3 regions of the Pseudarthrobacter phenanthrenivorans Sphe3 genome follow, and region 1 is predicted to be linked to each of the others. Evidence: riboswitches for the same ligand, from Rfam matches in the RefSeq annotation. Region 1 holds a riboswitch; each other region holds the start of a gene.
What was found. Region 1 has a riboswitch for thiamine pyrophosphate ahead of ASPHE3_RS18330 (ECF transporter S component). Riboswitches for the same ligand answer to the same signal wherever they lie in the genome.

Region 2: another riboswitch for thiamine pyrophosphate. It lies ahead of ASPHE3_RS13040 (FAD-dependent oxidoreductase); the one in region 1 lies ahead of ASPHE3_RS18330 (ECF transporter S component).
Region 3: another riboswitch for thiamine pyrophosphate. It lies ahead of thiC (phosphomethylpyrimidine synthase ThiC); the one in region 1 lies ahead of ASPHE3_RS18330 (ECF transporter S component).

The regions. Positions count from the first base shown of each region.
Region 1 is NC_015145.1:3,943,505-3,953,871, reverse strand. Features, by position in the region: gene ASPHE3_RS18380 (Na+/H+ antiporter subunit E) at 1-424, shown strand, start outside; gene ASPHE3_RS18375 (monovalent cation/H+ antiporter complex subunit F) at 421-699, shown strand; gene mnhG (monovalent cation/H(+) antiporter subunit G) at 689-1,099, shown strand; gene ASPHE3_RS18365 (DUF4235 domain-containing protein) at 1,114-1,377, opposite strand; gene ASPHE3_RS18360 (CDGSH iron-sulfur domain-containing protein) at 1,476-1,691, opposite strand; gene ASPHE3_RS18355 (glycosyltransferase family 2 protein) at 1,688-2,809, opposite strand; gene ASPHE3_RS18350 (iron-containing redox enzyme family protein) at 2,806-3,861, opposite strand; gene ASPHE3_RS18345 (DUF4383 domain-containing protein) at 3,858-4,364, opposite strand; gene ASPHE3_RS18340 (hypothetical protein) at 4,456-4,665, opposite strand; gene ASPHE3_RS18335 (heme-degrading domain-containing protein) at 4,662-5,213, opposite strand; TPP riboswitch at 5,286-5,421, shown strand; partial or broken gene ASPHE3_RS18330 (ECF transporter S component) at 5,488-6,112, shown strand; gene ASPHE3_RS18325 (ABC transporter ATP-binding protein) at 6,112-7,665, shown strand; gene ASPHE3_RS18320 (energy-coupling factor transporter transmembrane component T family protein) at 7,679-8,479, shown strand; gene ASPHE3_RS18315 (glycoside hydrolase family 25 domain-containing protein) at 8,491-9,342, opposite strand; gene ASPHE3_RS18310 (UDP-N-acetylglucosamine 1-carboxyvinyltransferase) at 9,520-10,367, shown strand, end outside.
Region 2 is NC_015145.1:2,814,607-2,824,973, reverse strand. Features, by position in the region: gene ASPHE3_RS13050 (RNB domain-containing ribonuclease) at 1-866, opposite strand, end outside; gene thiE (thiamine phosphate synthase) at 943-1,683, opposite strand; TPP riboswitch at 1,711-1,828, shown strand; gene ASPHE3_RS13040 (FAD-dependent oxidoreductase) at 1,821-3,179, shown strand; gene thiS (sulfur carrier protein ThiS) at 3,176-3,412, shown strand; gene ASPHE3_RS13030 (thiazole synthase) at 3,415-4,230, shown strand; gene ASPHE3_RS13025 (4a-hydroxytetrahydrobiopterin dehydratase) at 4,274-4,612, shown strand; gene ASPHE3_RS13020 (hypothetical protein) at 4,726-5,028, opposite strand; gene ASPHE3_RS13015 (DUF3107 domain-containing protein) at 5,067-5,291, opposite strand; gene ASPHE3_RS13010 (TetR/AcrR family transcriptional regulator) at 5,341-6,006, opposite strand; gene moeB (molybdopterin-synthase adenylyltransferase MoeB) at 6,091-7,290, shown strand; gene ASPHE3_RS13000 (glutamyl-tRNA reductase) at 7,484-8,800, opposite strand; gene hemE (uroporphyrinogen decarboxylase) at 8,960-10,054, shown strand; gene hemG (protoporphyrinogen oxidase) at 10,059-10,367, shown strand, end outside.
Region 3 is NC_015145.1:2,489,337-2,499,703, reverse strand. Features, by position in the region: gene ASPHE3_RS11640 (glucose-6-phosphate dehydrogenase) at 1-215, opposite strand, end outside; gene ffh (signal recognition particle protein) at 300-1,883, shown strand; gene ASPHE3_RS11630 (alpha/beta hydrolase family protein) at 1,990-2,724, shown strand; gene thiC (phosphomethylpyrimidine synthase ThiC) at 2,774-4,603, opposite strand; TPP riboswitch at 4,598-4,705, opposite strand; gene ASPHE3_RS11620 (amidohydrolase family protein) at 4,784-5,866, shown strand; gene ASPHE3_RS11615 (VOC family protein) at 5,977-6,852, shown strand; gene ASPHE3_RS11610 (hypothetical protein) at 7,006-7,446, shown strand; gene rpsP (30S ribosomal protein S16) at 7,652-8,074, shown strand; gene ASPHE3_RS11600 (RNA-binding protein) at 8,076-8,318, shown strand; gene rimM (ribosome maturation factor RimM) at 8,427-8,975, shown strand; gene trmD (tRNA (guanosine(37)-N1)-methyltransferase TrmD) at 8,976-9,788, shown strand; gene rplS (50S ribosomal protein L19) at 10,023-10,367, shown strand, end outside.

The DNA of each region.
Region 1 (10,367 bases):
GGTGGCCGTGGCACGGCTGTTCTACCTTCCGCCGGTGGAACTCAGCGGCCGCTTCAACATCATTTTCGCCATTCCTTTTGCCCTCATGTTCCTGGCGAAAGTGGCGGCCGCCAGCGCGCAGCTCCTCTACCTGGCCGTGGTGCGCGGACCCAAGGTCAAGAACGCAGTGGTGGCGGTAACCCTGCGGAGCCACCAGGACCTGATCGTCACCGCCACAGGACATGTGATTTCGCTGATTCCGGGCTCACTGGTGGTGGAAGTGGACCGCTCAACATCCACTCTGTACCTCCACGCGCTCAACATCAGCACCCCGCAGGACGTTGAAAACCTGAAGAACCAGGTGCGGTCCATCGAGGCGGGGCTGATCAGGATCATGGGAACGAAGGAAGAACTGGAAACCGTGCAAAGCGAGGCTGGCGCATGATGCAGATCGTCCTGGTTGTTACGGCCGTGATCTTTTCGCTCGCGGCCGCCGGCGCCATAGTCAGGATCTCCCGCGGTCCGTCGCTGCTGGACCGGGTGCTGGCCACGGACGTCCTGCTGGCCATCCTGGGCGGAGCGCTGTGCGTGGACATGGCCGTCAACCGGCACCTGAACAACCTGATGCTGGTGGTCGCCATCTCCATCATCGGCTTCATCGGATCAGTGACCGTGGCCAGGTTCGTGGCCGACCGGAGGGAGCAGACCAATGAATCCTGATTCCACCGGCCTGGACACCTGGGTGGACGTGCTCTCCGCGGTGTTCATGATTGTTGGGGCCGTGATGTCCCTGGGTGCGGCCATCGGCCTGCTGCGGTTCCCGGACCTCCTGAGCCGCATGCACGCCGCCACCAAGCCGCAGGTCCTGGGGCTGTTCCTGCTGCTGGCATCCATCGGCCTGCAGATGCGGACCTGGTGGGTGTGGCCGGTGCTGCTGGTGGCCTGGATCTTCCAGTTGCTGACCGTCCCGGTGTCAGCCCATATGGTGGGCCGCGCCGGCTACCGCACCAAGCACCTGCACCGCGAGCTCCTCACCTCTGATGAGCTGGAAGCGGTTGTGCAGAAAGCCGCCGCCAAAGCCGCCCGTGAGGACGCTTCCGACGACGGCCAGCTGCGTTAGGGAACCAGGTCAGGTCAGACGATGTCCTGGCTCTTGGCGAAACGGGTGATGGCGCGCTGGGTGCCACGGTTGGCCAGGACCTGGATGATGGTGCTGACGGAGGCGGAGATGAGGGCGAACGTCAGTGCTGACTGCAGGCTCGTGGGGACGTCCTCATCCTTGCCGGTAGGCGGCTTGCGCCCCGTGCTCTTCTCCCAGATGGCGTTGACCAGCTTGGTGCCGAGGAAGCCGGCGCCGAGGCTGATTCCGGTGCCGAGCAGCTTGATGAAGAAATTCATTCCTAGTACTCCTTGCGGGCGGTAAAACGGACTGCCACCAGCCTATCTGCCCCGGGACAGGCCCGAGGGACGACGTTGCCGGGATCAGGGGGTGGGGATCAGGGGGCGGGCGGTTCCGTCCGGAACTTGATCATCTTGTGTGTGCCATCGCAATAGGGCTTGATGGCTGACGCCCCGCAGCGGCACAATGCAACGGTTTTCCGTTCGCGGGGTACCGGGTCGCCTGACGGCGTGACGATCTCGAAATCGCCCCGCACAATGAGCGGCCCATCGGGGCAGACCACAATGGAGCTCTCGGCCGGTTCCTGGTTCATGTGTGCTCCTGCTCTGGGTTAATAATGGAACTCCATAGGTGTTGGTTGCGCTGTTCGGCGATCCGGCCCTGGTAGCGCCGCCGGAGTCCCGCAACCGAATGGGCTGCTGTCCTGAGCCTGGTTCCGGCATAGGGCATACCGCCGGACAGCCGGTAGCCGAGCGCTATCCAAATACAGAAGGCGCGCTCCAGGGTCCAGAGCGGGGCAAACCACACTGCAGCGAAGGGAAAGACGGCAGTCCCGCCGTGCCGGCGCCGCCCGATTTCCGCGGCGAGGGCAGGCGCTGCGGCAAGGCAGAAAAAAGCCGTCCGGCGGTGCCGTGGCGGCAGGCAGGCGGCTGCAGCGATGGCCGGAAGCAGCGCCAGTTCCGCCACGAGCCTGCGCGGCTGGGCAAAGTCGTCGTACGCCTGCCGGACGCGCTGCTTCACGAAGTGCCGGCTGCCCGGTGGACGGCGGGCCACGAAAAGGTCCGGGACAATTTTCTCCCGTCCCCCGGCGGCCTTGACTGTCCGGATCAGCTCCAGGTTTTCGAACAGGACGGGAGCATAGCCTCCCGTTGCCAGCAGCGCGTCCCGGCGGAGAGCCAGCGTCCCGGGAAAGTCCGCGGACCAGGCACGGTTGATGAGCGTCCTGGCCGTATCCCAGCACGCGTGCCAAGGGAGGGGATCGAAGTAATTCTGCGGGCGCACCACGTCCGCTGAACGGAGGTGATGGACGACGGCGGCGAGGGCCTCGCGCGTGTAGCGGACGTCGTCGTCGGCAATCACCAGGAGGTCCGCCGTCGAGTCCCGTACGCCCGTCATGACCCCGGCGACTTTGCCGTTGCCGCCGCTGCCCGCCCTTGGAGGGATGTGCTTGACGGCGGCGGGGAACAGCACCCGGTGCTGTTCGAAGAGCCGTACCGGCGAACCGTCCACCACCGTGACGGGAATCCATTCCGTGAGGCGGCGGAGGTAGGCGGCCAGTTCCGGCAGGCAGGAATCGTCGGTCCAGCGCAGGGGCAGGATGTATTCGACGGATCCTTCCAAGGCGGGTCCCTCCACGGCGGGTCCCTCCACCGCGGAATTGTCCTGGGCGGGTCCCTCCACGGCGGACCGCGCCGCAGGCTGGCTGCTCATGCTGCCGCCGGTACAGCCGCCCTGAGGGAGCTTCGGCCGTTTTCCCAGGACTGCAGGATGTGCGCCGACAGCCGGCCGTCGATGGCCATGACTGCCGTGGCTCCGAACAGCACGTCCCCGAGCAGGTGCGGTTCTGCCTCCACCAGCCCGCCGGCCAGGTCACGGCCGGCGATCTGTTCATGGACGGCGTCCGCTTCCACATGCTCGTCGAAGTAGCGGGTCACGCCGGCATCGAAACCAAGCCGGCGAAACCCGTTGCCGTACAGGCGGTTGGGCTGGGAAGACGTCATTTCATACATGGCCAGGTGCCCGGTGATGGCCCCCCGCAGCCGCCGGTTCAGCCCGAACAGGGACATCAGGTTCACCGCCGCGAGGGAAATCGCGGGGACCGCGTCAACATACGCTCCATAGGCGCAGTCCATTCCCAGCCCGCTCATGGTTCGGGCGAACAGCGTGCTGTGCATCCGCTCGGGCCGCCCGCCGCCGTACTCGTCAGCCTGGATTTCCACGAGCGCCGCCTTGGCCCGTCCGGACAGGCGGGGGATGGCGAAGGTGTGGGGGTCCGCTTCCTTGAGCTGGTAGATGGACTTGTGGACCAGGAATTCCTTGAGCTGGTCCAGGGTTGCCTTTTTCGCCACATAGCGGGAAAGGCTGGGACCGCTGTCCTGCGCCGCGAGGCCGAACAGGACGGCCGCCACGGCGTCGCTGGTGGGGACCATGTCCGCGGGAAGCTCCAGCTCACCGGCCGCCTCATGGGCGGCTTGCCTGAGGGCGGCTTCGAAGGGCTTTTCCAGTGAATGCCGCAGCTGGATCAGTCCCGGCGCCCACTCCCACTCATCACTGACGCCCTCGAGCCCGGAGTAGTGGAGTTCGTAGAGGCAAAACAGCGTGAGTTGCAGGTCATCGTCCTCGATGATGTCTATCTCGGCCGCCAGGCGGGCGGCCGCCATCCGGTGCAGCCCGTCCAGGCCTTCCGTGTCCGCGCCCGGGGCGCCGGCGAGGACGCTGAACAAGGCCGTGCTGATGGGTCCACGCGGTCCGGGGATTCTCATGATGCTCCTTCAGATCTGGTGCTGGCGCTGGTGCTGGCGTTGCTGCCGTTGTTGGTGCTCGCGTTGGTGGCAGGGCCCCTTGCCAGCATGACGGCCAGGGCGATCATGGCCAGGCCCAGGACCAGGTGCAGCCAGTTGTCGGCGTTGTTTGCCGGGACGAAGTTTGCCGGCGTGGTGTCGCCTACCAGCAGGCCGTACAGCCACAGGACGAGGTAGATCACTCCGCCATAGACGAGGTAGCTCCTGGCTTGCGCGTGGGTGCGCGCCATCAGGACGCCTGCCACACCGAAGAGCAGGTGCACGATGTTGTGAAGTGCTGAAACCTGGAAAATCCCCAGCAGGAGCGCTCCGGATCCATGGCCGGCAAGGCCCAGGGAACCATAGTTGGCGGTGACGCCCGGGACGAAGCCGAGGACGCCAGCCAGGCAGAACACGGCGGCGGTGCCCAAAGCAGCTCTCTGCAGGCCTGTGCGGGCGCCTGTCAGGCGGGTGCTGGCTGCCATGTCCTGTACTCCTCATAAGCCGGGAGACAACATAGTAAGCATGATTACTATGTAAATGCTAAGCAGCCTTTGTATTTCCTCTGGCGGCGGATCAGCCCGCCGCGCTGTTCCACGTGTAGGGGTTCGCGTCGTCCCCGCCCCGGCGGCCGTGGTCATAGCCCTGCTGCCAGGAATTTCCGACGGCGGACACCAGCTCCGCCAGCAGCGGATAGTAAGGGTGGTCCGGGCCGATGAAAATCATCTCATCCGAGGCTTTGTCCAGCGCCGCCCGGACCTGGTTTTCGCCGGCCGGTCCGGTCACAACCCGTCTCCGGACCGCACTCCCTGAAGGACCTCCCGCAACGCCTCCACCACCAGATCATGGTCCTGGACCTGCGGAAGCCCGGAAACTGTGACGGTGGCTACCGCACCCACGCCAGTCACATAGACGGGAAACGACCCGCCATGGGCGGCATAGCGGCGTTCGTCGAACCAGCCCTGATCCTCGATTCGTCCGCCCCCGAGCCGGCCGCGCAGTCCCACCAGCAGCGAGGGCACCTCGTACCGGGCGGCAGTGCGCTGCTTGGCGCGGATCCAGTGGTCGTTGTCCGGTGTGGCGCCAGGCAGGGCCACGTGGAAGAGGACCTGCCTGCCCTTGGTGATGTCGATGGCGATGGGCAGGTCCCGTTCCTTGCCCAGTTCCACCAGGAGCAGGCCCAGGTTCAGGGAATCATCCGGAGAAAACCCGGGAAACTGCAGTTCCCGGACTTCCGCCTCGATCCGGGCGATCAATGCTTCCAGCGATCCCTCGGGCTGGGCGGCGTCGGAGTCCGGATCGTACTCGGTCACATGGGGCGGAGTGGCAGTCATGGGCCACAATCTACCCCTCCTGCGGTGTAAACTGGACCACGCCCACCAGGGCGATTATTTACACACAGAATCATTCAACGACAGGGGAGCGCCGCCGTCGGACTGGCCATGCCAGGCACCGCAGGTGGGCGCTGAGAGTGCGGACAGCCGCAGACCCTCGAACCTGATCCGGTTAGTACCGGCGCAAGGGAGTCGAGTTCTCGAAGTGCGCGCGCATCGGCAGCAGTGCCGGCAGCCGCGTCCACTTTCCCCTCCTGTTCCTCAGGAGGATCGCATGGCAACAACAGCAGTGAAGAAGAGCACGGCCAAGTCCTGGCGCGTGGTGGACATCGTGGTGGCGGCCCTTATCGCCATTGCCGGCGGCGTTATTTTCTGGGCGTGGTCCCAGGGTGCGGCCGCAGTCTCGGCGCCCATGAATGCCGTCTACCCCGCCCCTCACGGGCCTCATCGCCGGCGGCTGGATGATTCCGGCGGTACTAGGCATGCTCATCATTCGCAAGCCCGGCGCCGCGCTGTTCTGCGAGACCGTTGCAGCCACCGGTGAGCTGCTCATGGGCTCCCAGTACGGCGCCTCCGTACTGTTCTCCGGCTTTGTCCAGGGCCTGGGAGCGGAGATCGTTTTCGCGATCTTCGTGTACCGGAAGTTCAACCTGCCCGTTTCCCTGTTGGCAGGCGCTGCGGCGGGCCTCTTCTGCGGCCTGAACGACTCCTTCGCTCCGTGGGGCTGGAACATCGCGTACTCAGGCGGCGACAAGCTGGCGTACATCATCTTCACCATGATTTCCGGCGCGATCATCGCGGGCGCCCTGTCCTGGCTCGCCACCCGCGGGCTGGCGAAGACCGGCGTCCTGAGCTCCTTTGCCTCACGAAAGGCAGCAACGGAGCCCGTCTTCTCCTGATGGCTGCACCTACCCGCCATGACGCTCCGGCGGCAGTGCGTCCGGCGGCCGTCAGCGCCCGCGGCTGGGGCTGGCGGCATGCCGGGCGGTCCACGCCCGCGGTGCAGGCCCTTGAGCTGGACATCCTGCCGGGGGAGCGCGTCCTCCTGCTGGGGCCATCGGGCGCCGGCAAGTCCACCCTCCTCCATGCCTTGGCAGGGGTGCTGGGCGATGCGGACGACGACGGCGGGGCCGGCGACTCCGACGAATCCGGCTCGCTGCTGGTTGACGGGGCGTCCCCGCGCGAACAGCGTGGCCGCGCCGGCCTCATGCAGCAGGACCCGGAGACCCAGGTGGTCCTCTCCCGGGTAGGCGACGACGTCGCTTTCGGTGCGGAGAACCTTGCCGTGCCCCGCGACGCCATCTGGGCCCGCGTGCATGAAGCATTGGACGACGTCGGCCTGTCCCACCTGCCGCTGGACCATCCGACGTCGGCACTGTCCGGCGGGCAGAAGCAGCGCCTCGCGCTGGCAGGCATCCTCGCCATGCGCCCGGGGCTGATCCTGCTGGACGAGCCTACTGCCAATCTCGATCCCGCTGGGGTCCTGGAGGTGCGTGACGCGGTGGCGCGGTGCCTGGACAAGACCGGGGCCACCCTGGTGGTGGTGGAACACCGCGTGTCCGTATGGAAGGACCTGGTGGACCGCATCGTGGTGCTTCAGCCGGGCAGCGCCACTGAGGAAGCGGTGCTGCTCGACGGCCCGCCGGACCAGGTGCTGGCGGATGCGCGCAGCATGCTGATTGCCGCCGGTGTCTGGGTGCCCGGCTATGTCCCGGACACCAGGCCGCGCGGGCAGGAACCCGCCGCCGGTGCAGGCAGCCTGCTGCTCGCCGCCGAGAATCTGGCCGTGTCCCGCGAAAGAGCACGCCGCACCGGCTTCCGGAAGATACCTCCGGTGCCCGTGCAGGAAGGTATCTCAGCGCAGGTGCGTGCCGGACAGGCGCTGGCAATCACGGGTCCCAACGGAGCCGGGAAGTCAACGTTTGCCCTGACCCTGGCCGGACTCCTCGAGCCGGCCGCGGGGAAGGTTTCCGCCACCCTGGACCTCAGCCGCGGCGCCGGAATAGACCCGTACAAGTGGAAAGCCGAGGTGCTCATTGAGCGGATCGGCACGGTGTTCCAGGAACCCGAGCACCAGTTCGTCACGGGCAATGTGCTTGACGAGCTGCGTTTCGGGCCGCGGCACCTGGGCCATGGCGGGGAGCGCGTGGACGAGCTGCTGGAGCGGCTGCGGCTTGCCCACCTCGTGGACGCCAACCCTTACACGCTCTCGGGCGGGGAGAAGCGGCGGCTTTCCGTGGCCACCGTCCTGGCCGCCCACCCCCAGGTGCTGGTCCTGGACGAGCCCACGTTCGGCCAGGATGCCAACACGTGGGCGGAGCTGGCGTCGTTCCTGTCCGAGCTGTTGGACGCCGGCACGGCCGTGGTGTCCGTGACGCACGACGCCGAATTCACGGCCGCGCTGGGCGGGACGGAACTGCGGATGGCCGCGGCGGGACAGGTGCAGCCATGAGGTGGGAGGCATCGTGAGGCAGGAGCTCAACCTGCGCGGAAACCAGGCGCTGCTTGCCCGGGCCAACCCCCTGAGCAAGTTTGCCGCCGTCTTCCTCATAACTGCGGTGCTGGCGCTGTCCATCGATTGGGTGTCCGCGTCCGTTGCGCTCGCCTTTGAGTTCCTGCTCTTCCCACTGGCCGGACTCACCCTGACGCTGCTGTGGCAGCGCGGCTGGCCGCTCATCCTGGCGGCCGCGGTAGGGGGCTGGAGCACCTCCATCCTGGCGCCGGACAGCGGCAGGACGCTGATCGACGTCGGCATCTGGACCATGAGTGAAGGTTCGCTGGAGTTGGGGATCGGTTTCATGCTGCGCGGACTGGCGATTGCGCTGCCTGCCGTGCTGCTGATGAGCTGTACGGATCCCACGGACCTGGCCGATGCGCTGGCGCAGAAGGCGCGGCTGCCGCACCGGTTCGTCCTGGGGACGCTGGCCGCCATGCGGCTGGTGGGGCTGATGGCGGAAGAGTGGCAGACCATCGGCATGGCGCGCCGCGCGCGCGGGGTGGGATCCAGGGGCACTGCGGCGCAGCGGATCAAGGCCACCCTGGGGCAGAGCTTCGGGCTCCTGGTGCAGGCCATCCGCAGGGCGTCACGGCTGGCGGTGACCATGGAAGCCCGCGGCTTCGGCGGGGGACGTCGGACCTGGGCCCGGGAATCAACCTACAGCGTGCTGGATGCCTGGGTGCTGGCCGGCGGTGTGCTCATGGCAGGAACGGCTGTTGCCGCGGCGCTCACCATGGGCACGTGGAACATGGTGTGGCTGGGGACCTGACCCCGCCTGCCTCACCGGCAGGAGTAATTGTAGTCAAACCCGTTCGATACGAACTGGGTCAGTGCCACGGTGCCGCCGCCGGTAAGGGGCGGCTCTGAGCAGGCCCTGGCCGCTCCTGCGGCGTTCAGCGATCCGGCCAGCCAGCTCGGCAGGTTGTAGAGGTTGCTCGAACTGCTGACTGGTCCCACGATCCGGTCCCACTGCTGGCCGGTGGAGTAGATCCCCACCTGCGCGCCGATGCTGTGGAAGAAGTCCGTCATGCCTTCCAGGACGGTCCGGTTGGCATCCTTGTTTGTGCCCGACCAGGTGTTCTCGGTTTCCACGTCCAGCCACCAGAAATAGCCGGCAGGGTTGCTGACACCGCGGCGGGTGGCGTTGTCGTACGCCTTGGCGTAGCCGTACATGTAGGCGCACGCGGTCCCATAGTCCCCGGCCTTGCAGGTGCCGTAGGGATTGTGGATGGTCCGGCCAGCAGGGTACTCATTGCTTTCCGGCCACCAGGAGCCGGCGGCGCCGGGGTTTGCCGTGTTGACGTACAGGGAGACCGTGGGCTGCTCGGGGTGGCCAGCCGAATCCTCGGCCCACGTAAGCTGCTCCGTGAGGCAGGGGTTGGTGTTGTTGGCCAGGCCGTTGTTGACGCCCACAACACCGAAGGCCTGGCCCGTGGGAAGCTCCCCATTGCACTGCGGCCAGGAGACATCGTTGCCCAGAAGGGATTGCTTTCCTTCGCCCGGCGACGGCGCCGCGAAGGCAGGCGAACCTCCGAGGAGCAGCAGTGCCGCAGCAAGCAGGCCCGCGAGCGCCAGGAAGATGCGCCGGTGGCGGGCGGGTGCCGTGAGGTGGGAGGGAGGTGTCCGGCGCATGCTGCCTCCGTTGCGGCTGGACGACGAGGTGCTGATCCAGTCTCTCGCCTCCCCCTCCACCGGTCAAGGAGTCGAAAGACCCGTTTCTATCGCATGTAGTGGGTAGCCACCCTTGCCTACGGCACGTCACCGCCTGATTTTCCTAGCATTTACATCATTTATGATATAAATTGGATTATGACGCAGGAAACCACTGAGCACGTAGCCGCCATGTTGAGGGACGCCCGGGGCGAAAAGGGTTGGACCCAGGGCCAGCTGGCCGCGGAGCTGGGAACAAGCCAGAGCGCCGTCGCCCGGATGGAGCAGGGGAAGCAGAACCTGAGCCTGAAGATGATCCAGCGCCTCGAAGCGATCTTCGGCCGGAGCATCGTGAACGTAGGCAAGCCGCAGATGACCCATCTGCGCGTTGAGGGCGGACGCACCCTTTCCGGTACTGTGGATGTCAACAGCAGCAAGAACGCCGGCGTGGCATTGCTGTGCGCCAGCCTGATCAACCGGGGAACCACCATCCTTCGCCGCCTGGCACGGATAGAAGAGGTGAACCGGATTGTTGAGGTGCTCTCCTCCATTGGAGTGGACTGCACCTGGCTCAACGACACCGACCTGCAGCTGCGGCGCCCGGCCGTACTCAACCTGGAGGCCATGGACGTGGATGCTGCCCGCCGCACCCGCAGCGTCATCATGCTCCTGGGACCCCTGCTTGATGAGTCGGCCAAGTACCGGCTTCCCTACGCGGGCGGCTGCGACCTTGGCACCCGCACCGTGGAGCCGCACATGCAGGCGCTGCGCCAGTTCGGGCTCTCGGTGGAGGCGACAGCCGGGTTCTATACCGTCCAGGCGCCTTCCGCAGATACCCGGGACCGCTCGTTCGTCCTGACCGAACGGGGCGATACCGTTACGGAGAACGCCATCATGGCAGCGGCCCACCGTGAAGGCACAACTGTCATCCGCAATGCCAGCCCCAACTACATGGTGCAGGACCTCTGCTTCTACCTGCAGATGCTCGGAGTGGCCATCGAGGGAGT
Region 2 (10,367 bases), 1.1 Mb from region 1:
GGCCGCCCCAGCGCCTCCGTCTGCAGCCGGAAATGGTTCAGGGAGCGTTCATCCGGCGAGGGCATGGTCCGCAGTATGCCCACTTTCCCGGCCAGCATCATCTGCGCTGCGGCCATGCCGGTCATGAGCGAGATCTGGGCGTTCCAGTCCTCCACCGGCAGCTGCGGGGCAGCGGCAATCCGGTAGCCGCCGTCGGGAAGCTGCACTATCTCCTGGTCCGGCATGTTCAGGCTGGCGCCCTCCCTTGCGCGCTCCAGCTCCACTCGCTTGAGCCCCACTTCCCTCAGGAGGTGCAGCACGTCGGAGGGGCTGCCGCCGTCGAGCTCCGCCTGGGCCCCCTTGTAGCTGAGCTTGGCCCGGCTCCGCATCCGCGCCCGCCTGACGGCAACCTCGGCCACCTCGGCCCCCTCGTCAAGGCGGAAGTCCCACACGAACGCGGAGCAGTCCTGGCCGGGCAGGAGGCTTCCCGCCCCCTCGCTGATGACTTCCGGATGCAGCGGGATGCGGCCGTCCGGCGTGTAGAACGTCTGTCCCCGGCGCCGTGTCTCGGCGTCCAGCGGTCCGCCGGGTGCAACAAAGGAGGGAACGTCAGCGATGGCATACAGCACCCGGTAGCCCCCGCCGTCGCGTTCGATAAAAAGCGCCTGGTCCAGGTCGGTGGACGACGCCGGATCGATCGTGATGAACTCCACCGCCGTCAGGTCATAGGCCGGAAGCCGCAAAGCCGAGACTGCGGCTTCCGCGTCCTCCACTGCCTCGGCAGGGTACGGGCCGGGCAGCTCAAGCTCGGTCCGCAGCGCGCTCAGGGCCGCCTCAAGGGCGTTCGTGTGCTCGTGGACATTGGGGGCCAGCCGATGATGTGACACGAAAATCAGCGTAGCCCCAATTGTGCGGATCGTGCATGAAACGGCGCGGAGGACGGGCTGGTTTTCGGCTGCAGCCTCACGGACGGGCGGCGTCCAGCGCAGCCAGGAGTGAAGCTGCCGCCGCTGCGGGCTCGTCGGCTTCGGTGATGGCGCGGACCACCACGATCCGGCTGGCGCCGGCCTCCACCACCTGTTCCACGTTGCCGTGGTCAATCCCGCCGATCGCGAACCAGGGGACGCCGCCGTCGGACTCTTCCTGCCGGCCCGCTGCGGCGGCAGCGTACTTCACCAGGTCCAGTCCGACGGCGGCGCGGCCCGGCTTGGTGGGTGTTGCCCAGAGGGGTCCCACGCAGAAGTAGTCCAGCGCTGCGGGCCCCGCAGCAGCTGCCAGGGCCGCGTCCACCTGCTCCGGGCTGTGGCTGGACAGGCCAATAGCGGCGTTCCCGTTGAGCAGCGTTCTGGCCGCGTTGAGGGGGAGGTCCTTCTGTCCAATGTGGAACACCGGCGCACCGGAAAGGACGGCGATGTCCGCACGGTCGTTCACGGCCCACAAGCGGCCGTGGCGGACGGCCGCTTCCTTCAGCAACGCCAGCAGTTCCAGTTCCTCTGCCGCCTCAATCGACTTGTCCCGCAACTGGATGATGTCCACCCCGCCCGCGAACGCGGCATCGACGAACTGTTCGAAGTCGCCGCGGTCCCGCCGCGCATCCGTGCAGAGGTACAACCGTGCTGCCTGCAGGCCTGCGCTGCCTTCGGCATTGATAAAGGCGTCGGTTCCGGGGACATGGGAAGCGGCGGGGGAGGGGGACACATTCATGGGAGCCAGCCTAGTTCCTCTACACTGGCCTCGTACTGCGGGAGCCGCGGCAGCTGTCATAAAGCGCCGGGCTGAGAGGGCGTCAGAGCCGACCGCTTGACCTGATCCGGCTAATACCGGCGTAGGGAAGGAGACACATGAGCGAACCGCCGCACCCTGGTGCTTTCGATGAACCAGCCGGGCCAGGGGCCGTGATCCGTGCCGATGTTGCCGTTATCGGCGGAGGAGTCATCGGGCATTCCATCGCCTGGGAGGTGAGGCGGTCCGGGCGGTCAGTGGTGGTCATCGATGATGCCCCCGGCTCCGGGGCCAGCTGGGCTGCTGCAGGAATGCTTGCTCCCGTCAGCGAACTGCACTACCAGGAGGAAGACCTCCTGGAGCTCATGCTCGACGCTGCCGCCCGCTGGCCCGCTTTTGCCGCTGACCTCGCCGCGGCTGCCGGGTCGGATCCCGGATACCTTACGACGCCGACGCTCGCCGTGGGTGCCGACTCCGCCGACCGGCAGGCGCTGCTGGACCTGCGGGCCGTGCAGCAGGCCAACGGACTCACGGTGGAGCCCCTCACCATCCGTGAAGCCCGGCGGCGGGAGCCCCTGCTGAGCCCTGCCATTGCCTGCGCGCTGGATACCCCTGCTGACCATCAGGTGGATCCGCGGCAACTGCTGGCCTGCCTGCGCCGTACCCTGGCCCGGCACGAGGGCGGAGCCGGGAGCGGCGGAAGCTTCGTGGCCGGAGCCGTGGACGGCTATGCCGTGCCGGACAGGGCAGCGGGCCTGTTCTGGCAGGACGGTGCAGTTTCGGGCGCGCGGCTGGCCGGCGGCGGGACTGTCCTTGCCGGGGAGACAGTGGTGGCCAATGGCCTGGACGCGGCGGCACTCGCCGGCCTGCCGGAGGACCTGCGCCTGCCCTTGCGGCCCGTGCACGGTGACATCCTGCGCCTGGCAGTGCCCGCACACCTCCGGCCCCTGCTTACCTCCACCGTCAGGGGACTTGTCCGTGGTGTCCCCGTGTACATCGTGCCGCGCCGGGATGGCACTGTGGTGGTCGGGGCCACGCAGCGGGAGGATGCCCTCGGGCAGGGCAACGGGTCCAACACCGGGGCGGTCTCCGCCGGGGGTGTTTACCAGCTGCTCCGCGACGCCCAGGTTTTGGTGCCCGCGGTGGCGGAGCTCGAGCTGCTGGAATGCACAGCACGTCCCAGGTCCGGCACTCCGGACAACGCCCCGCTGCTGGGGCGGGTGCCGCTGGCGGTCCGCCCTGCAGGGCACGAAGAACAGAAGTACGTGGAAGGCCTCATCATCGCCACCGGCTTTTTCCGCCATGGCGTACTGCTGGCCCCCGCCGCGGCCGCAATCTGCCGGGAGTTGCTGGACGGCAGGGGAGACCCGCGCTGGGTCCCTTTTGATCCCGCACGTTTTTCGGACGGCCTTTCGCGCAGCGCAGTCCGCCCGGGTGGCGTTGCCGCCACCGGACCTGACATCAAGGAGAAAGTATGAATATCACCCTGAACGGAACCGGGCATACCGTGCCTGAGGGCGCATCCATCACCATGCTCGTCAGCGAGGTCACGGGGCGTGACCTGGCTGCTGACGGCCAGGCTGTTGACGGCCGCCGGCTGGGCGTGGCGGTGGCACGCAACGCCACTGTGGTGCCGCGGAGCATGTGGTTCGCCACCGCGCTCGCGGAGGGCGACGACGTCGAACTCGTAACCGCAGTCCAAGGAGGCTGACCATGACCGAAACCAGCACCCTCCATGCCGGCGCCGGGCAGGACCCGCAGGACGCCCTGGTGATTGACGGCGTCGCCCTGGGGTCACGGCTGATTATGGGGACGGGTGGCGCCCCCAGCCTGGACGGCCTGGGCGCCGCGCTCCTGGCCTCCGGAACCTCTCTCACCACGGTGGCGATGCGCCGCTATTCACCCGCCGAGACGGGCTCGCTCTTCCAGCTGCTGCTGGACCACGGCATCCGGGTCCTTCCCAACACCGCGGGGTGTTTCACCGCCCGGGATGCCGTCCTCACCGCCGAGCTTGCCCGGGAGGCGCTGGAAACAGACTGGGTGAAGCTTGAGGTCATCGCCGACGAGCACACCCTCCTGCCGGACGCCGTCGAGCTCGTGGACGCCACCGAACAGCTGGTCAACAGGGGGTTCAAGGTGTTTGCGTACACCAATGACGATCCCGTCCTCGCGCTTCGGCTCGAGAACCTGGGCGCCACCGCCGTGATGCCGCTCGGTTCTCCCATCGGTACCGGCCTGGGCATCCTCAATCCGCACAACATCGAGCTCATCGTGTCCCGCGCCTCGGTTCCGGTGGTGCTGGACGCCGGCATCGGCACCGCGTCCGACGCCGCCCTCGCCATGGAGCTGGGGTGCGACGCCGTGCTGCTCGCGACGGCGGTGACCCGCGCGCAGGACCCGGCGATGATGGGGGAGGCCTTCAAACACGCCGTTATCGCGGGTAGGCTGGCGAGAGCGGCCGGTCGTATACCCCGCCGTGAACACGCGCTGGCGTCGTCGGCGATGGAGGGCAGGGCAGAGTTCCTGTAGTTGCCCGTTTTCCGCCGCCGGCGCCCTCACCCTAGGAGCAGCAGTGGCGGGCAAGGAAGCAGTTCCCCCGGAACGCATCGACGAAGCCCTGGCTGCACTGCCGGACTGGAGGTTGGACGACGGCGGTCTGGTCACCGTCTTCAAGACGCCGACGGCGGCCGCCGCGCTCGAGCTGATTGCCGCCGTCGGACGCCTGGCCGAGGACCTGAACCACCACCCGGACCTCGACTGGCGCTACAACCGGGTCTTTATCCGCTACACCTCCCACGACGCCGGAGGACAGGTGACCGAGCGGGATCTCGCGGCAGCCGCCGGCTCCAGTGAAGCGGCGGCAGCGGCGGGGGCCGTGGCGGAACCGGCGAAGTACGCGCCGGGGCGCTGATTACCGGCCACGTCAAGCGGCCCTGTCATTGGAGCGCTGCAACATTGTCCTTAAGCAAAGGGGCCGCCACCCCAGGGGGTGGCGGCCACTTTGGCTTGCGCAGGAACCCGTAACTAGGCCCGAAGGATAGCCGTCAGCCGTTCTATATCCTGGCGGGCACGCCTGCGGCCAAGATACAGGGCTGCCGCAGTTGCGGCGGCGGCGCCCAGCACGATGGGCAGGACCCACGGCAGCCAGGTCAGCCCGGGCCGGTACCCAAAGCCGGCGGCCATGAGGGTGATCCACGTCAGGGCCGCCGCTGCCACGGCTACCCCGGCGGGCAGGCCCGCCCCGTACTTGGCGTGCCGCTTGTCATTCGCCCAGACAATAAAGCCTGCTGCGGCGGCAGCCAGTACAACGATGGTCAGTGAAAGCATGGATCTCCTTGGGCTACGGTCGGCTTCTCCGGCGGGCGCTAGAACTGGCCGAAACCTACGCGCCGTGCTTCTTCTGCACCAATCTCCACATAGCCCAGGGCGTTTCCGGGAACAATGATCAGGCGTCCCTTTTCATCCTTCAGGCGAAGTTCGCTGCCCGTGGTGATGGCTTCCCCCACAACCTTGGCTACCGAATCCGCATCCTCGGTTGATTCGAGCACAATTTCGCGGGCAACATTCTGAACGCCGATCTTTATTTCCACAAGGGCCTCCCAGCCAATCAAAGTTCTCGGGTGATGTCTTATTTGTAGTCTAGGACTCTTTGGGGAAGCGACTGATTCCGCGCCAAGCTAAACGGTAGATCAGGTCGCTGGCCACATCGAGGTCCAGGTCGCCGTCCGTTTCGAGCCAGTACCGGGCGCTGACCTGCGCCATTCCGGCAAGTCCGCGGCCCAGGAGCTGGGCCTCCAGGTGGGGAAGCTTGGTATCTTCGGCGATGACACGGGCAATAGCGTCGGCAAAGGTCCTGTTGAAGGTCTCCAACCGGCCGCTGACGTCCGGGTCATTGATCAGGTCCGACTCGAACACCAGGCGGTGGGCCTGGTCGTCGCTGGCGATGAAGCGGAAGTAGGCACGCATGACGGCCTGCACGCGTTCCTTGTTGTCCGTGGTGGAGTTCAAGGCACCCAGCATCAGCTCGGTAAGGGAGGCCAGGTGGCTTTCCAGCAACGCAAGGTAAAGCTCCCGCTTCGAGGGGAAGTGCTGGTACAGGACGGGTTTGCTGACATGTGCCGTTTCGGCGATCTCGTCCATGGCCGCACCGTGGTAACCGTTCGCCACGAAGACTTCCTGGGCGGCGTTCAGGAGCTGGGCCCTGCGCTCATCACGAGGGAGCCGGGCGGACCGTTGGCCTGCGGAACGCGAGGGAGTTTGCGGTTCGGTGGCGGGCGGGCGGTCAGCCCGTGCTTCATGGACCACAGTTGTCCTTCTTTCCGTTGCAGTTACTCCCACTTTACTGCGGGGTAATATGACCGGGCGGTATCCCGGGGCATACATTGAAGTATGGCTTCGACATTCACCGCAAATGTTTCACCTGTGTCCCTGGATCCCCTGGTGGAGCCGGCAGCCGGCCTCACCCCGGCCGAGGTGGAACGCTACTCGCGGCACCTCATCATTCCGGAGATCGGTGCACTGGGCCAGCGCAGGCTCAAGAATGCCAAAGTGCTGGTCATCGGCGCCGGCGGCCTCGGATCTCCCGCGCTCCTGTACCTTGCCGCTGCGGGCGTGGGAACGCTCGGGATCATCGACGACGACGCCGTGGACCTCAGCAACCTCCAGCGCCAGGTCATCCACGGCGTAGCGGACTTGGGCCGGCCCAAGATTGAGTCGGCACGGGACGCGATCGCTGCCCTGAACCCGCTGGTGGACGTCCGGCTGCATGATGCCCGGCTGGATGCCTCCAACGCCCTGGAGCTGTTCGCCGGCTATGACCTGATTCTGGACGGGGCCGACAACTTCGCCACCCGCTACCTGGTCAACGATGCCGCTGCCATCCTCGGCAAGCCCTATGTGTGGGGTTCCATCTTCCGGTTCGACGGCCAGGTGAGCGTCTTTTGGGAGAAGCACGGCCCCACCTACCGCGACCTCTACCCGGAGGCGCCTCCGGCCGGTTCTGTCCCCTCCTGCGGCGAGGGCGGCGTGTTCGGCATGCTGTGCGCGGCCGTGGGGTCGTTGATGGTGACGGAGGCAGTCAAGCTGATTACCGGCGTCGGACGTTCCCTGCTGGGGCGCGTGGCGCTCTATGACGCCCTGGGCGGGAGCTGGCGGGAGATCCGCGTTTCCAAGGATCCGGCGGCCGAACCGATCACAGAGCTGACGGACTATGAAGCCTTCTGCGGCATCACAACTGAGGCGCCTGCAGGCACCGAACACACCGTGACTGCAACACAACTGGCCACCATGCTCGCCTCGCGCAATGCCGGCCTCAAGGATTTTGAGCTGATCGATGTGCGCGAGGCCGGCGAATACGACATCGTCCGCATCGACGGCGCCAGGCTCATTCCGCAGGGCCGGATCCTTGCGGGGGAGGCCTGGGATGAACTCCCGCAGGACCGCGACATCGTGTTCCACTGCAAGGCGGGGACCCGCTCGGCCAATGTGCTCGCGGCGGCGCAGAAGGCCGGCTACCAGCGGGTGAGCCATCTCGACGGCGGCATCCTCGCCTGGGTGCGCGAGGTGGAACCCCACAAGCCCGTGTACTAACCCCCGACGCTCTCTCACTTGATGTGCCTTTTTGTGGGACGCTCTCTCACTTTCCTGCGGCAAGTGAGAGAGCGTTGCCGGCAAACCTGCGTTGAGTGAGAGAGCGTTGCCGGAAAGCCCTCGTTAAGTGAGAGACCGTCGGTGGGGAAGGCGCAGGATGTGAAAGAAGCCCTGCGTGAGGAAGGAACGAACGTCAGGCGGTTTCGCGGCCCTGGTGGTCCACGGGGCACTCGGCCTGCCGAGCGGCGGTTGCCGGCTGTTCCACCGTGATGCCGTACAGGGCTTCAAGGGCGGCCACGTACTCGTCCTGCTGCCCATTGGCGGCCAGTTCCCGGGCGCGCACGGTGGGAACGTGGAGAAGCTGCTTGACCATGCGGCGGAGTGCGAACTCCACTTCCTCGGCGGCTGCCGTGCAGCCGTGCCGTGCCCGGACCTTCTCCATCTCGGAATCCAGGACGCTCATGGTGTGCCGGCGCAGGGCGACGATGGCGGAATCCACGGAACGCGCCTCACGCTCCTGCTCGAACGCTTTGGCCGCACCAGTGACGATACCGCTGGCCTGGGCCAGCGACTCGGCCTGTTCCTGGGGAGCGGCCAGGCGCACTGATTCCAGCGTCAGCAGTTCCACGCCGTCAAGTTCGCCCACCGCGGGGTCGAAGTCGTGGGTGAGGGCCAGGTCGATGGCGATCAGCGGCTGTGGGGATTCTGCGCGGACCTCGGCCAGTTCATCGGCCTCCACCCGGGTGTCGGAACCGCTGCAGCCGATCATGACGTCTGCTGCGGCCACGGCCGGCCGGAGCGAGTCCGCGTCGAGGGCGGTGCCGCCGCGGGTGGCCACAAATCCTTCGGCCCGGCCGGACGACGAGAAGACCGAGATGTCCGTGCAGCCCCGTTCACGCAGCAGTGCCATGGTGGCCCCAGCGTAGGCGCCAGTACCGAAGACCACTACTTTCTTGGCGGACCAATCCGGATTTTCGGACAGGTCGGTCGCAAGGTCCAGGGCGACGGAAACAATGGAAAGGCCGCGGGAGCCGAGGGCGGTCTGGGCACCCACATCCTTGGCAGTCTTGGAGGCGGCCTGGAACAGCCTGACCAGTCCGGAGCTGGCCGTACCTTCATGCTGGGCGGTGATCAGCGCGCGGCGGACCTGGCCGGCGATCTCGCGTTCCCCGACGACGGCCGAGTCGAGGCCGGCACTGACGGCGAAAAGGTGCTGGCTGACCTCGGGGCCGGTACGGGTGCTGAAAGAGCGTGAGACGAGCGGTTCGGTCAGCCCGCTTGCCTGGCTGATCTGGGCCACCAGTGCGGCGCGGGCCGCCTCAACGTCATCCGGGTGCGCGGCCTCGCCGTAGATTTCGTAGCGGTTGCAGGTGGCAAGGACTACCGCACCCGTCACTGCCGGCGATCCGGAGAGGGCGGATGTGGCGATCTCCGAAGAACCGTTGCTCAACTGAGCAACGGTCTCGAGATCGATGTCGGCGTGTGTAGCCACCAATGAAAAAAGAACCACAGCAGGACAATCATAGCTTTTTCGTTAGTCGGTAGAACAACTACCCGGACCGGCAGGCGCAGGCTAGGGGCTGTGATTCCTGCCACGGCGCCGTTCCGGCCCCTTCCCATGACACTTCGTCGTTATCTTTTGCCGCTGTTTTTCGGCACAATCAGAGGCATGACTTCCAGCCCTGCCACGTCCGCTGCCGGCGCCCTCGCTGCAGACCACCCGCTGATGGATGGCCGCACCGCAGATTCCCCGCTGATCACGGCCTACCGCGGAGGCAAGCCTTCCCGCCGTCCCGTCTGGTTCATGCGGCAGGCCGGACGCTCGCTCCCCGAGTACTTGGAGGTACGGAAGGGCGTGGCCATGCTGGACTCCTGCCTGCGCCCCGAACTCGCCTCGGAAATCACGCTCCAGCCCGTCCGCCGCCACGATGTTGACGCAGGCATCTTCTTCTCCGACATCGTCATTCCGCTGAAGCTCGCCGGCGTAGGCGTGGACATTGTCCCCGGCGTCGGACCCGTCCTTGACACTCCGGTACGCACTGCCGCCGACGTCGCGGCACTGCCGCAGCTCACCTGGGAGTCGCTGGAACCCATCCGGGAAGCGGTGCGCCTCACCGTGGCCGAACTGGGCAACACGCCGCTGATCGGCTTCGCCGGAGCGCCGTTCACGCTCGCCGCCTACATGGTGGAGGGCAAGCCGTCCCGTGACCACCTGGGCCCCCGCACCATGATGCACGCGGACCCGGAAACCTGGAGTGCCCTGGCCAACTGGGCCGCCGATGCCTCCGGCATGTTCCTGCAGGCGCAGCTCGAAGCCGGCGCCTCCGCGGCGCAGCTCTTCGACTCCTGGGCAGGATCCCTGGGCCTGGCGGACTACACCAAGTACGTGGCGCCGGCGTCAACGCGGGCCCTTGACCACGTGCGGCATCTCGGCGCCCCGCTGATCCACTTCGGTACCGGCACGTCCGAGCTCCTGGTGGCCATGCGGGACGTGGGCGTGGATGTGGTGGGCGTGGACTATCGGCTTCCGCTGGATGAGGCAAACCGCCGGCTCGGCGGCACCGTGCCGCTGCAGGGAAACATCGATCCCGCCCTGCTCCCCGCCCCCTGGGAAATCCTTGAAGCCCACGTGCGCGAGGTCATCGCGGCCGGGGCAGCGGCTCCGGGGCACGTGGTCAACCTCGGGCACGGTGTTCCGCCCGAGACGGATCCCGCCGTCCTCACCCGCGTTGTTGAACTCATCCACTCCATCTCCCCGGAGTAGGCGCGTGGGCAGTTCGGCGGAAACCTCCGGAACAGCGCTGGTTGTGGGCGGCGGCATCTCCGGACTGCTGTCCGCCCGGGGGCTCGCCGCCGCCGGTTACCAGGTCACCGTCCTCGAAGCCGGGACCGAATGGGGCGGCTGCGTGGGCAGCCACACCCTTGCCGGCCTGACACTGGACAGCGGTGCGGAATCGTTCGCCATCCGGTCCGATGCCGTGGCGGGCCTGGCCGCCGAGCTTGGCCTGTCCGGCAGGATCGTCCCGCCGCGGGCCGGGGGAGCCTGGGTCCAGTTGCCGGACGGCCCCCGCGAATTG
Region 3 (10,367 bases), 1.5 Mb from region 1:
GGACCGGCGGAAGCCGAGGCGGCCGCGAAGGACTCGTGCACCCGCTCCCGCCACTGTTCCGGAGTCCAGGGATCGGAACCAGCCCCCACGAGCCGCAGCCCTGCCGCACGGCCCGTGGCCGCCAGGCGTGCCAGGCCCGGCAGGAGCAGCCGTCCGGTGAGGTCCCCTGAAGCACCGAGGATGAGCAGGGTTCTTACAGTTGATTGGCTCGTCATTTTGCCAGCATGCCACCTTGCGGGCCCGACTTGGTACCCTAGATAGTCGAGTCCCGATCATCCACTGAAAGAAGTGCACGTCGCGTGTTCAATTCACTCTCTGACCGGTTGACAGCAACCTTCAAGAATCTCCGCGGAAAGGGCCGCCTCACTGAGGCCGACGTCGATGCCACAGTCCGCGAGATCCGCCGCGCCCTCCTGGATGCTGACGTTGCCGTTCCCGTTGTCCGTGAATTCACCGGCCGGGTCCGTGAACGCGCCCTGGGTGCCGAGGTATCCGGTGCGCTGAACCCGAGCCAGCAGATCGTCAAGATCGTCAACGAGGAACTCGTGGAGATCCTCGGCGGTGAAACGCGCCGGATCCGGCTGGCCAAGAACGGCCCCACCATCATCATGCTGGCAGGCCTCCAGGGTGCCGGTAAGACCACCCTCGCCGGCAAGCTGTCCAAGTGGCTGAAGGCCCAGGGACACAGCCCCATGCTGGTGGCCTGCGACCTGCAGCGCCCCAACGCTGTCACGCAGCTCCAGGTGGTGGGCCAGCGCGCCAAGGTGCCGGTGTTCGCGCCCCACCCGGGAGCCACGTCAACTGAGCTCGACCAGCCCGCGGGCGACCCCGTGGCCGTTGCCCGCGCCGGTGTGGAGGAAGCCCGTCAGAAGCTTCACGACGTCGTCATCGTGGACACCGCCGGCCGTCTCGGTGTCGACGCGGACATGATGGAGCAGGCGCGCCAGATCCGCCGGGCCATCGTTCCCAACGAGGTCCTGTTCGTTATCGACTCGATGATCGGCCAGGACGCCGTCAACACGGCGCTCGCCTTCGACGAAGGCGTCAACTTCACCGGCATCGTGCTTTCAAAGCTCGACGGCGACGCCCGCGGCGGTGCCGCACTCTCGGTCGCGTCGGTCACGGGAAAGCCGGTCATGTTTGCGTCCACCGGCGAAGGCCTGGACGACTTCGAACTCTTCCATCCTGACCGGATGGCTTCGCGCATCCTGGACATGGGCGACGTCCTCACCCTGATCGAGCAGGCAGAGAAGTCCTGGGACAAGGACGAGGCAGCCCGGATGGCGAAGAAGTTCGCCGACCAGGAGGACTTCACCCTCGAGGACTTCCTCGCCCAGATGCAGCAGATCCGCAACATGGGGTCCATGAAGAAGATGCTCATGATGATGCCGGGTGCGCAGAACATCCGCCAGCAGCTGGAGCAGTTCGACGAGCGCGAGATCGACCGCGTGGAGGCAATTGTCCGGTCCATGACCCCGCACGAGCGTGTGGCGCCCAAGATCATCAACGGCTCGCGCCGTGCCCGCATCGCCCGTGGTTCCGGTGTCCACGTCTCTGAGGTCAACGGCCTGCTGGAGCGCTTTGCGCAGGCCCAGAAGATGATGAAGAAGATGGCCCAGGGCGGCATGCCGGGCATGCCCGGAATGCCAGGCATGCCGGGGGCCGGCGGCGGAGCCCGGAAGAACGCCAAGAACGCGCCCAAGAAGAAGGCAAAGTCCGGAAACCCGGCCAAAGCAGCGCAGGAGCGCAAGGACGCCGAGGCCCGGCGGGCCAACGCAGCCAAGGCGCTCCCCACGGGGGCTGCCTTCGGCCAGCAGGGCGGCGACTTCGATCCGTCGCAGCTGAACCTGCCCAAGGGGTTCGACAAGTTCCTCGGCAAGTAGCATCCCCCTTTCCCAACTGGGTAGCGCCAAGTGTCGTTATGAACCGTCAAAACGACACTTGGCGCTACCTGGTTGGGATGTCGGGGCTGTGGAATAGGGTTGGGTCATGTTCAAGCAGAGGGTAGTGTTCGTGCACGGCGCGGGCACGTTCGGTGCCGCGGCCTGGCCCCGGCAGCACGGTCTTGCCCTGTCCTATGACGCACTGTTCCTGCGCCGCCACGGCTATGACCCGTTTGCGGAGCCCGTTGAACCGTCCTTTGCCGAGGATACGCGGATCCTGCTGCGGTCCCTTGGCGACGATGGCCGCGGCGCGGCGGGCGGGCACGTCGTTGCCCACGCGCAGGGCGCCATCCCGGCCATGATGGCTGCCGTTGAACGGCCCGATCTTGTCTACTCGCTCATCCTGGTGGAACCGGCCTGCCTGTCGCTGACCGCCGAACTGCCGGCCACGGCAGCGCACATCGCCCTGATGCAGCCCTTGTTCGACGCCCGGCGCCAACTCAGCGACGAGGATTTCCAGCGGGAGTTCGTGCGCCGCGTCTATGCCACGGACCTGCAGCATCCGGTCACGGTGGAAGAGAAGCGGTCCGCCCGGCGGCTGCGGCTGCAGGCGCCCCCGTGGGAGGCACCTTTGCATATCGTGCCGGGGGTCCCCACGCTGGTGCTGACCGGCGGCTGGGAGCCGCTGTACGAGGAGATTGCAGGCTACCTTCGGGAAACCGGGGCTGTGCACCGCACTTCCGCAGGAGGTCACCGGCCCCATGATTCTCCCGAGGGGGACCGCATTATCCGGGCCTTCGTTAGTGACGTCAGCCGCGTCCAGCCGGTCCGTGCGTCCTGAGCCCGTCCGGCTGGCCCCCAATGGCCAGCCGGACGGAACCTGAAGGGCCTTAAGCCCGGACTGCCGGTGGAACGCTGAGCTCCGGCAGGTAGACCCTTCCGCCGGCCGCGAGGAACTCCTCGCTCTTGCCCTGCATGCCGGCGGCGGCCTCCGCCAAGGCAGCCTGGGACTGGGCGGACCCGAATTCGTCCCGGATGTCCTGGCTGATCCTCATGGAACAGAACTTGGGCCCGCACATGGAGCAGAAGTGCGCGGTCTTTGCCGGTTCTGCCGGGAGCGTTTCGTCGTGGAACGCCTCTGCCGTGACCGGGTCCAGGGACAGCGCGAACTGGTCGCGCCACCGGAACTCAAACCGTGCCTTGGACAAGGCGTCGTCGCGCTCGTGCGCTGCCGGGTGCCCCTTGGCCAGGTCGGCTGCGTGCGCCGCGATCTTGTAGGTAATCACCCCGGTCTTGACGTCGTCCTTGTTCGGCAGCCCCAGATGCTCTTTGGGGGTGACGTAACACAACATCGCGGTCCCGTACCGCGCGATTTCGGTGGCGCCGATGGCTGAAGTGATGTGGTCGTAGCCGGGCGCCACGTCGGTGACAAGTGGACCGAGTGTATAAAAGGGCGCGCCCTTGCACAGCTCCTGCTGGCGCTCGACGTTTTCCCGCACCAGGTGGAACGGAATGTGGCCTGGGCCTTCCACCATCACCTGGACGTCGTACTCCCAGGCGCGCTGCGTGAGTTCAGCCAGGGTGTCCAGTTCGGCGAACTGCGCCGCATCGTTGGCGTCCGCCGTCGCCCCGGGCCGCAGGCCGTCGCCCAGGGAAAACGCGACGTCGTACCGTGCGAAAATTTCGCAGAGCTCGTCAAAGTGGGTGTAGAGGAAGTTCTCCTGGTGGTGCGCCAGGCACCAGCCGGCCATGATGGAACCGCCGCGGGACACTATGCCCGTGACCCGGTTGGCCGTCAGGGGAACGTACCTGAGCAGGACCCCGGCGTGGATGGTCATATAGTCCACCCCCTGCTCGCACTGCTCAATCACGGTGTCGCGGAAGATTTCCCACGTCAGGGCATTCGCTTCGCCGTTCACCTTTTCCAGGGCCTGGTAGATCGGGACGGTCCCGATCGGTACCGGAGAGTTTCTGATGATCCATTCCCGTGTGGTGTGGATGTCATCTCCGGTGGAAAGGTCCATGACAGTGTCCGCGCCCCACTGGGTTGCCCACTGCAGCTTGTCCACTTCTTCGGCGATCGAACTGGTGACAGCGGAGTTGCCGATGTTGGCGTTGATCTTCACCAGGAACGCCTTGCCGATGATCATGGGCTCGGACTCAGGATGGTTGATGTTGCTGGGGATGATGGCCCGGCCGGCGGCCACTTCGCTGCGGACCAGTTCAACATCGCAGTTCTCCCGCAACGCCACGAACCGCATTTCCGGCGTGATCACGCCCTGCCGTGCGTAGTGCATCTGCGTCACCGTCCGGCCCCCGACGGCGCGGCGGGGCACCGGGCGCGCTCCCTTCCACTCAGCGCTGGCGGCACCGCGGCGGACAGCCGAGCGGCCGTCGTCGAGGAGGTTCCGCTCCCGGCCGCCATACGTTTCCGTGTCACCGCGCCCCAGTATCCAATTCGACCGGAACGGCTCCAGGCCGCGCACGGGGTCGCTGCCCGGCCCGGCGGTCCGGTAGGTCCGGAACGGCTCGTTCGCCAGGCCGTTAGGGGAAGCCTCCAGCGCGATTTCTGTTATTGGAACCCGGATGCCGGAATCGGGGTCTTCAAGGTAGGCGAGCGAGTGCGATTTCAGGGAATGGGTCACCGGGGTGTGGCTGCCGGGCGAAGCCGGCTGCTGGTTCTTTTGGGCAGGGGACAGCGGTTCATTTGGTGTACTCAAGGAATACTCACTTCCTTCGCCGGCATTACCCGGACAGGTTCGACGGTCGCAGGCTGCGTCAGCCCGATCTCAGCCCCTGCAGGGGCACCCGTGTGGTCACCAAGAAGCTACCACAGCCCCCGAATCCTTCGTTGTCACATCGCCGGTGCTAGCCTGTCCGGGCGAGAAAGAGGCAGGTTCATGGCAGAAATCATCCAGTTCACGGGGCCCGTCCTGACGGGACCCGACCGTGAGGAGCGCGGACTGTGGTCCGTCGATGGGAGGCTGACCTTCCGGCGCCCGGCGGAGGTGCCGGACAGCATCCTGGCGGGCTGGGTGCTGCCGGGTTTCGTGGATGCCCATTGCCATATAGGGCTGGGTCCGGGAGGAGCGGTGCACGATGCGGCCGCCGAGGAACAGGCCCGGACCGACCTTCTGGCAGGCACCCTGCTGGTCCGGGACGCCGGCTCTCCCGCAAATACCCGATGGCTGCAGGGGAGGGCTGACGTCCCGCTGCTGATCCGCGCCGGCCGCCATGTTGCCCGGACACGGCGGTACCTGCGTGGCTTCGCAGAAGAGGTTGAACCGGAGGGACTCGTTGAAGCCGTCCGGAAGCAGGCACGGGACGGTGACGGCTGGGTCAAACTCGTGGGGGACTGGATTGACCGGGGCGCCGGTGACCTGGCGCCATCGTTTCCCGCCGCCGTCGTCCGTGATGCTGTGCAGGCCGCCCACGATGAGGGCGCACGCGTTACGGCCCACTGCTTCGCGGAGGAGACGCTCGACGACATGCTGGACGCCGGCATCGACTGCGTCGAGCACGCCACGGGGCTCCTGCCGAGGCACCTTCCCCGGTTCGTGGAGCAACAGGTGCCCATTGTGCCCACCCTGGTCAACATCGCCACCTTCCCGGACATTGCGGCACAGGCCGATCCAAAGTTCCCCGTGTACGCGGCGCATATGCGTTCATTGTGGGAATGCCGGGAGGAGCGTGTGCTGGAGGCGTATGAAGCAGGGGTGCGGATCTACGCCGGAACCGATGCCGGCAGCGTCATCAGGCATGGCAGGATCGCCGACGAAATCCTGGCCCTTCATGCCGCGGGACTGCCCATGCCGGCTGCCCTCAATGCTGCCTGCTGGGACGCGCGGAAGTGGCTGGGTGCCGAGGCCATCGGCGAGGGGGCGCGGGCAGACGTCGTCCTGTGCCGGGAGGACCCGCGGACGACGCCGGGGACCATAAGGGACCTGGCACATGTAGTGCTGGGAGGACGGATCGTGGGATGACCCGTCGTCCTGGGGGCAACCGGAACCAGCACTTGGAATAAATTGAAGCTTCAAGTAATTTTAATAGTGACAGGCCCGCAACCCGAGGGCCCCAGCACCGGGAGTTTCCAATGACCGCAGAAGCCACAAACCAGGATCTTCTACCTGCCGATCTCGCCATGGGCACCGTGATGCTCAAGGTGGGCGACATGAAGGTCATGACGGACTACTACCAGCGCGCCCTGGGCCTGGAGGTCGTGGCGGAGCAGGACGGCGGGCTTTATCTTGGCCGGCTGCAGAAGCCGCTGGTGCACCTGGCACCCGCTCCGGGCCTGAACCTTCCGGGCAGGGGAGAGGCCGGCCTCTTCCATACTGCGCTGCTGTTCGAGAACCAGGCGGACCTGGCCGCCACCATCGCCACCGCCGCCCGGTTTGAGCCCCGCTCCTTCACCGGCAGCGCAGACCACCTGGTCAGCGAGGCCTTCTACTTCACTGACCCGGAAGGCAACGGGATCGAGCTCTACTGGGACCGCCCCCGCAGCAACTGGTCCTGGAACGGCACTGACGTGGTGATGGACAGCCTGGCGCTTCCGCCGCAGCGCTACCTGGAGCAGCACCTCACGGAGGAGTCGCTGGAGCGCCAGCGTGGAACCGTGGCGGGCGTGGGGCACGTGCACCTGCAGGTGGGTGACGTCCAGACGGCCCGCGACTTCTACGTGGGTACGCTGGGCTTCGAAAAGACTGCCGGCTGGCACGGGCAGGCCTTGTTCGTCTCGGCTGGCCGGTACCACCACCACATGGCCATGAATGTCTGGAACAGCCGCGGCGCCGGCCCGCGGAAGGACACGCTTGGCTTGGGGGAGGTCCTCATTGAAGTGCCGTCAGGGGACGACGTCGGCGCTCTTGCCGACCGCCTCAAGGTCGCCGGCGTGCCCGCCCACCATACGGGTGCAGAACTCCGGTTCGAGGATCCGTGGCGCAACAGGATCCGGGTCGCCGTCCGCTGACAGCGGCGTTTCGTGCACCGGCCTGGCGGTCGCATGGGCAGGTGCCGCCGGGCCAACGCCCGGCGGTACCTGTACTAGGCTGAAACCGAACTGCCGGGCGGCGCGCGCTGCGTCCCGGCGCGCCGCACCGTCAACGGAATGAGGGCACTTCCCATGGGCTTCACCGAAATCTTCCTCGCCACCCATGACGCCGCACTTAAGCGTGCAGGCATCCTTGACCAGGCAGGCAACGCCCCCGACGGCGAGGCCGTCCGGATCCCTGGGATCACTGACTTCGAAGTCGAGCAACTGGGGGACCTCGCCGGCACCGCAGTCCACGCCGGCGGTGCAGATTATGAACTGACCATGGTGGACGTGGCCAGCGATTCGCTGCTGGCCGTTCCGCCCGCCATGGTGCGCGCTTTGGCCGACCTGCTGTGCTACGAAACCGAGGGGGAGGGCAACGTCCTGGATGATGTTGCCGAGCAATGGGCAGCCCAGGAGGACATGCCGTTCGACGCCGCCCAGGCACGGACCTACGTCCAGAAAGTGGCTGAACTTGCCGTTGGAATTGACGACTCCGAACGCACCGGACTTTACGTCTGGACCGTCTGAGCCCTTCCCGGCCGCCCCTTCGCCGTGCTGCCGGGGTGCCAAGTCGAAATCCCGACGCTGATCTGGCACAATAAACAGGTACTCGATCTGCGTGGCCCCTCTCTCCGCGTCCGGATCCTGTCCTTCGAGCCCGCAAGTACGGCCCGCCCCACGGGTGCAGAACGCCGGGTTCACCCCCTTTTCTGAAACAGGAGTGACCACAACAGTGGCCGTAAAGATTCGCCTTAAGCGCTTTGGCAAGATGCGCGCACCGTACTACCGCATCGTCGTCGCGGACTCACGCACCAAGCGTGACGGCCGTGCCATCGAAGAGATCGGCAAGTACCACCCCACCGAAGAGCCCTCATACATCGAGGTTGACTCCGAGCGTGCCCAGTACTGGCTGTCCGTCGGCGCCCAGCCGTCCGAGCAGGTCGCCGCGATCCTCAAGATCACCGGTGACTGGCAGAAGTTCAAGGGCCTGCCGGGCCAGGAAGGCACCCTCAAGACCAAGTCTGAGAAGGTAGCCTTCGTTGCCCCGGAGAAGGGCTCCGTGATCATCCCGGAAGCCATCACCAAGAAGGCATCCAAGTCTGATGCTGCCGAAGCACCTGCCGAGGCCGAAGCAGAGACCACCGAGGCTGAGTAGATTGCTGGCAGAAGCGCTGGAACACCTGGTCCGGGGAATCGTTGATTCGCCGGATGACGTCAAGGTCAGCTCCAAGAGTAACCGCCGCGGGGACACCCTCGAAGTGCGCGTTCACCAGGACGATCTCGGACGGGTGATTGGCCGCCAGGGCCGCACCGCGCGCGCACTCCGCACCGTGGTGGCAGCCTTGGCCGGCGGTGAACCGGTAAGGGTCGACGTCGTCGACACCGACCGCCGCCGCTGAGCGCTCGGCAACACCAGTTTTAGCTCCGGCCCCTCCACCCACGGTGGAGGGGCCGGAGTGCTTTCACCAGAACACCGTGGATTAACCACAACCGGAACAGAGGAACACATGCAGCTTCAGGTGGCACGAATCGGCAAACCGCACGGCATCCGCGGTGAAGTGACGGTCCAGGTCCTGACCGATGCCCCTGGCGACCGGTTTGTGCCGGGCACTGAGTTTGTTGTCGAGCCCGCCTCCGCCGGCCCGCTCACTGTGGTCAGTGCCCGCTGGAACAAGGACATCCTGCTGCTGGGCTTCGAGGAGATTGGAACCCGCAATGAAGCGGAGACCCTCCGCGGCGCCAAGCTCTTCATCGAGACCGAGGAGCTGGACGAGGACGACGACGAAGGCTGGTACGAGCATGAACTCGTGGGCCTGGAGGCCCGGGTGGGTTCAAATGTTGTGGGCAAAGTTGCCGCGCTCAACACCGGCACCGCGCAGGACCTGCTCATGGTCACCACCCCGGACGGCGACGAAATCCTGGTTCCGTTCGTCGAGCAGATTGTTCCCGAAGTCAACATCGAGGAAGGCTACATCCTCCTCACGCCGCCGGCCGGCCTTTTCGAGTTGAACGCGGAGGCCGAAGCAGCCCCTGCCGAGCCGGAAGGCAAAGCGTAGATGCGGATCGACGTCGTCAGTATCTTTCCGGAGTACCTGGCACCCCTGGAACTGTCGCTGATCGGCAAAGCCAGGCAGGACGGAATCCTGGACCTGCGTGTCCATGATCTCCGGTCGTTCACCACCGACAGGCACCGGACCGTGGATGACACTCCCTACGGGGGTGGTGCGGGCATGGTGATGAAGCCTGAACCATGGGCGCAGGCCCTGTCCTCGATCGCCGACGACCGCCCGGAAGGGTCGGCCAGGCCAGTCCTGATCGTCCCCTCGCCCGCCGGAGAGCGCTTCACCCAGGCGCTTGCCTACGAACTTGCCGAACAGGAACACCTGGCCTTCGCCTGCGGACGCTACGAGGGCATCGACGAACGCGTGATCGAATGGGCGCGGGATCATTTCGAGGTCCGTCCAGTGAGCCTCGGCGACTATGTGCTCAACGGCGGGGAGGTGGCGGTCCTTGCCATGGTCGAGGCCATCGGGCGCCTGCTGCCTGGCGTTGTGGGCAACCCGGAATCACTGGTGGAGGAGTCCCACTCCGATGGGCTCCTGGAGTACCCCGTCTACACCAAGCCCTCCGTATGGCGGGATCGGGAAGTGCCCGCGGTACTCCTGAGCGGCAACCACGGCAGGATCGCGCAGTGGCGCCGGCACGAACAGTTCCGCCGGACAGCCGAACGCCGCCCCGACCTCCTCGAGGAGTTCGACGCCGGGAAGCTGCCGCGTGCCGACCGCGCGGAATTGCAGGCGCTGGGGTACGACGTGGTCGACGGGCGCCTGCGCCGGCGGCCCGGCAGTGAAGGATCCCGGCAGGACTGACCTGACGGAATTGGCGTAACCTGCCCAGTGTGGCAAAATTAGTCCTTGTGTCTACTGGGTCCGCACCTGCCACAGGGGGAGCGCAACCAACAGCTAAGGCAACCGGCTTCGTCAATCAGCGACCTGGCCGGACCACTTAATTTTCGGCAGCAATCTCCGGCGCTCCAGCAGTGTCCGGGTTTGCCTGCCGTGACCCAAAGTGAATGACCTGTGGCGTTCACCAGGAGTGCAACAATGCATATTCTCGATTCCGTCGATGCAGCCTCGCTGCGCAGCGATGTTCCCGAGTTCCGCGCGGGTGACACCCTCAAGGTTCACGTGAACATCATCGAAGGCAAGAACACCCGTGTCCAGGTCTTCCAGGGCTTTGTCCTTGGCCGCCAGGGCGAGGGCGTCCGCGAAACCTTCACCGTCCGCAAGGTTTCCTTCGGTGTCGGCGTGGAGCGTACCTTCCCGGTGCACTCCCCGATCATCGAAAAGATCGAGGTCGTCACCAAGGGTGACGTCCGCCGCGCCAAGCTTTACTACATGCGCGCACTGCGCGGTAAGGCTGCGAAGATCAAGGAAAAGCGCGACTTC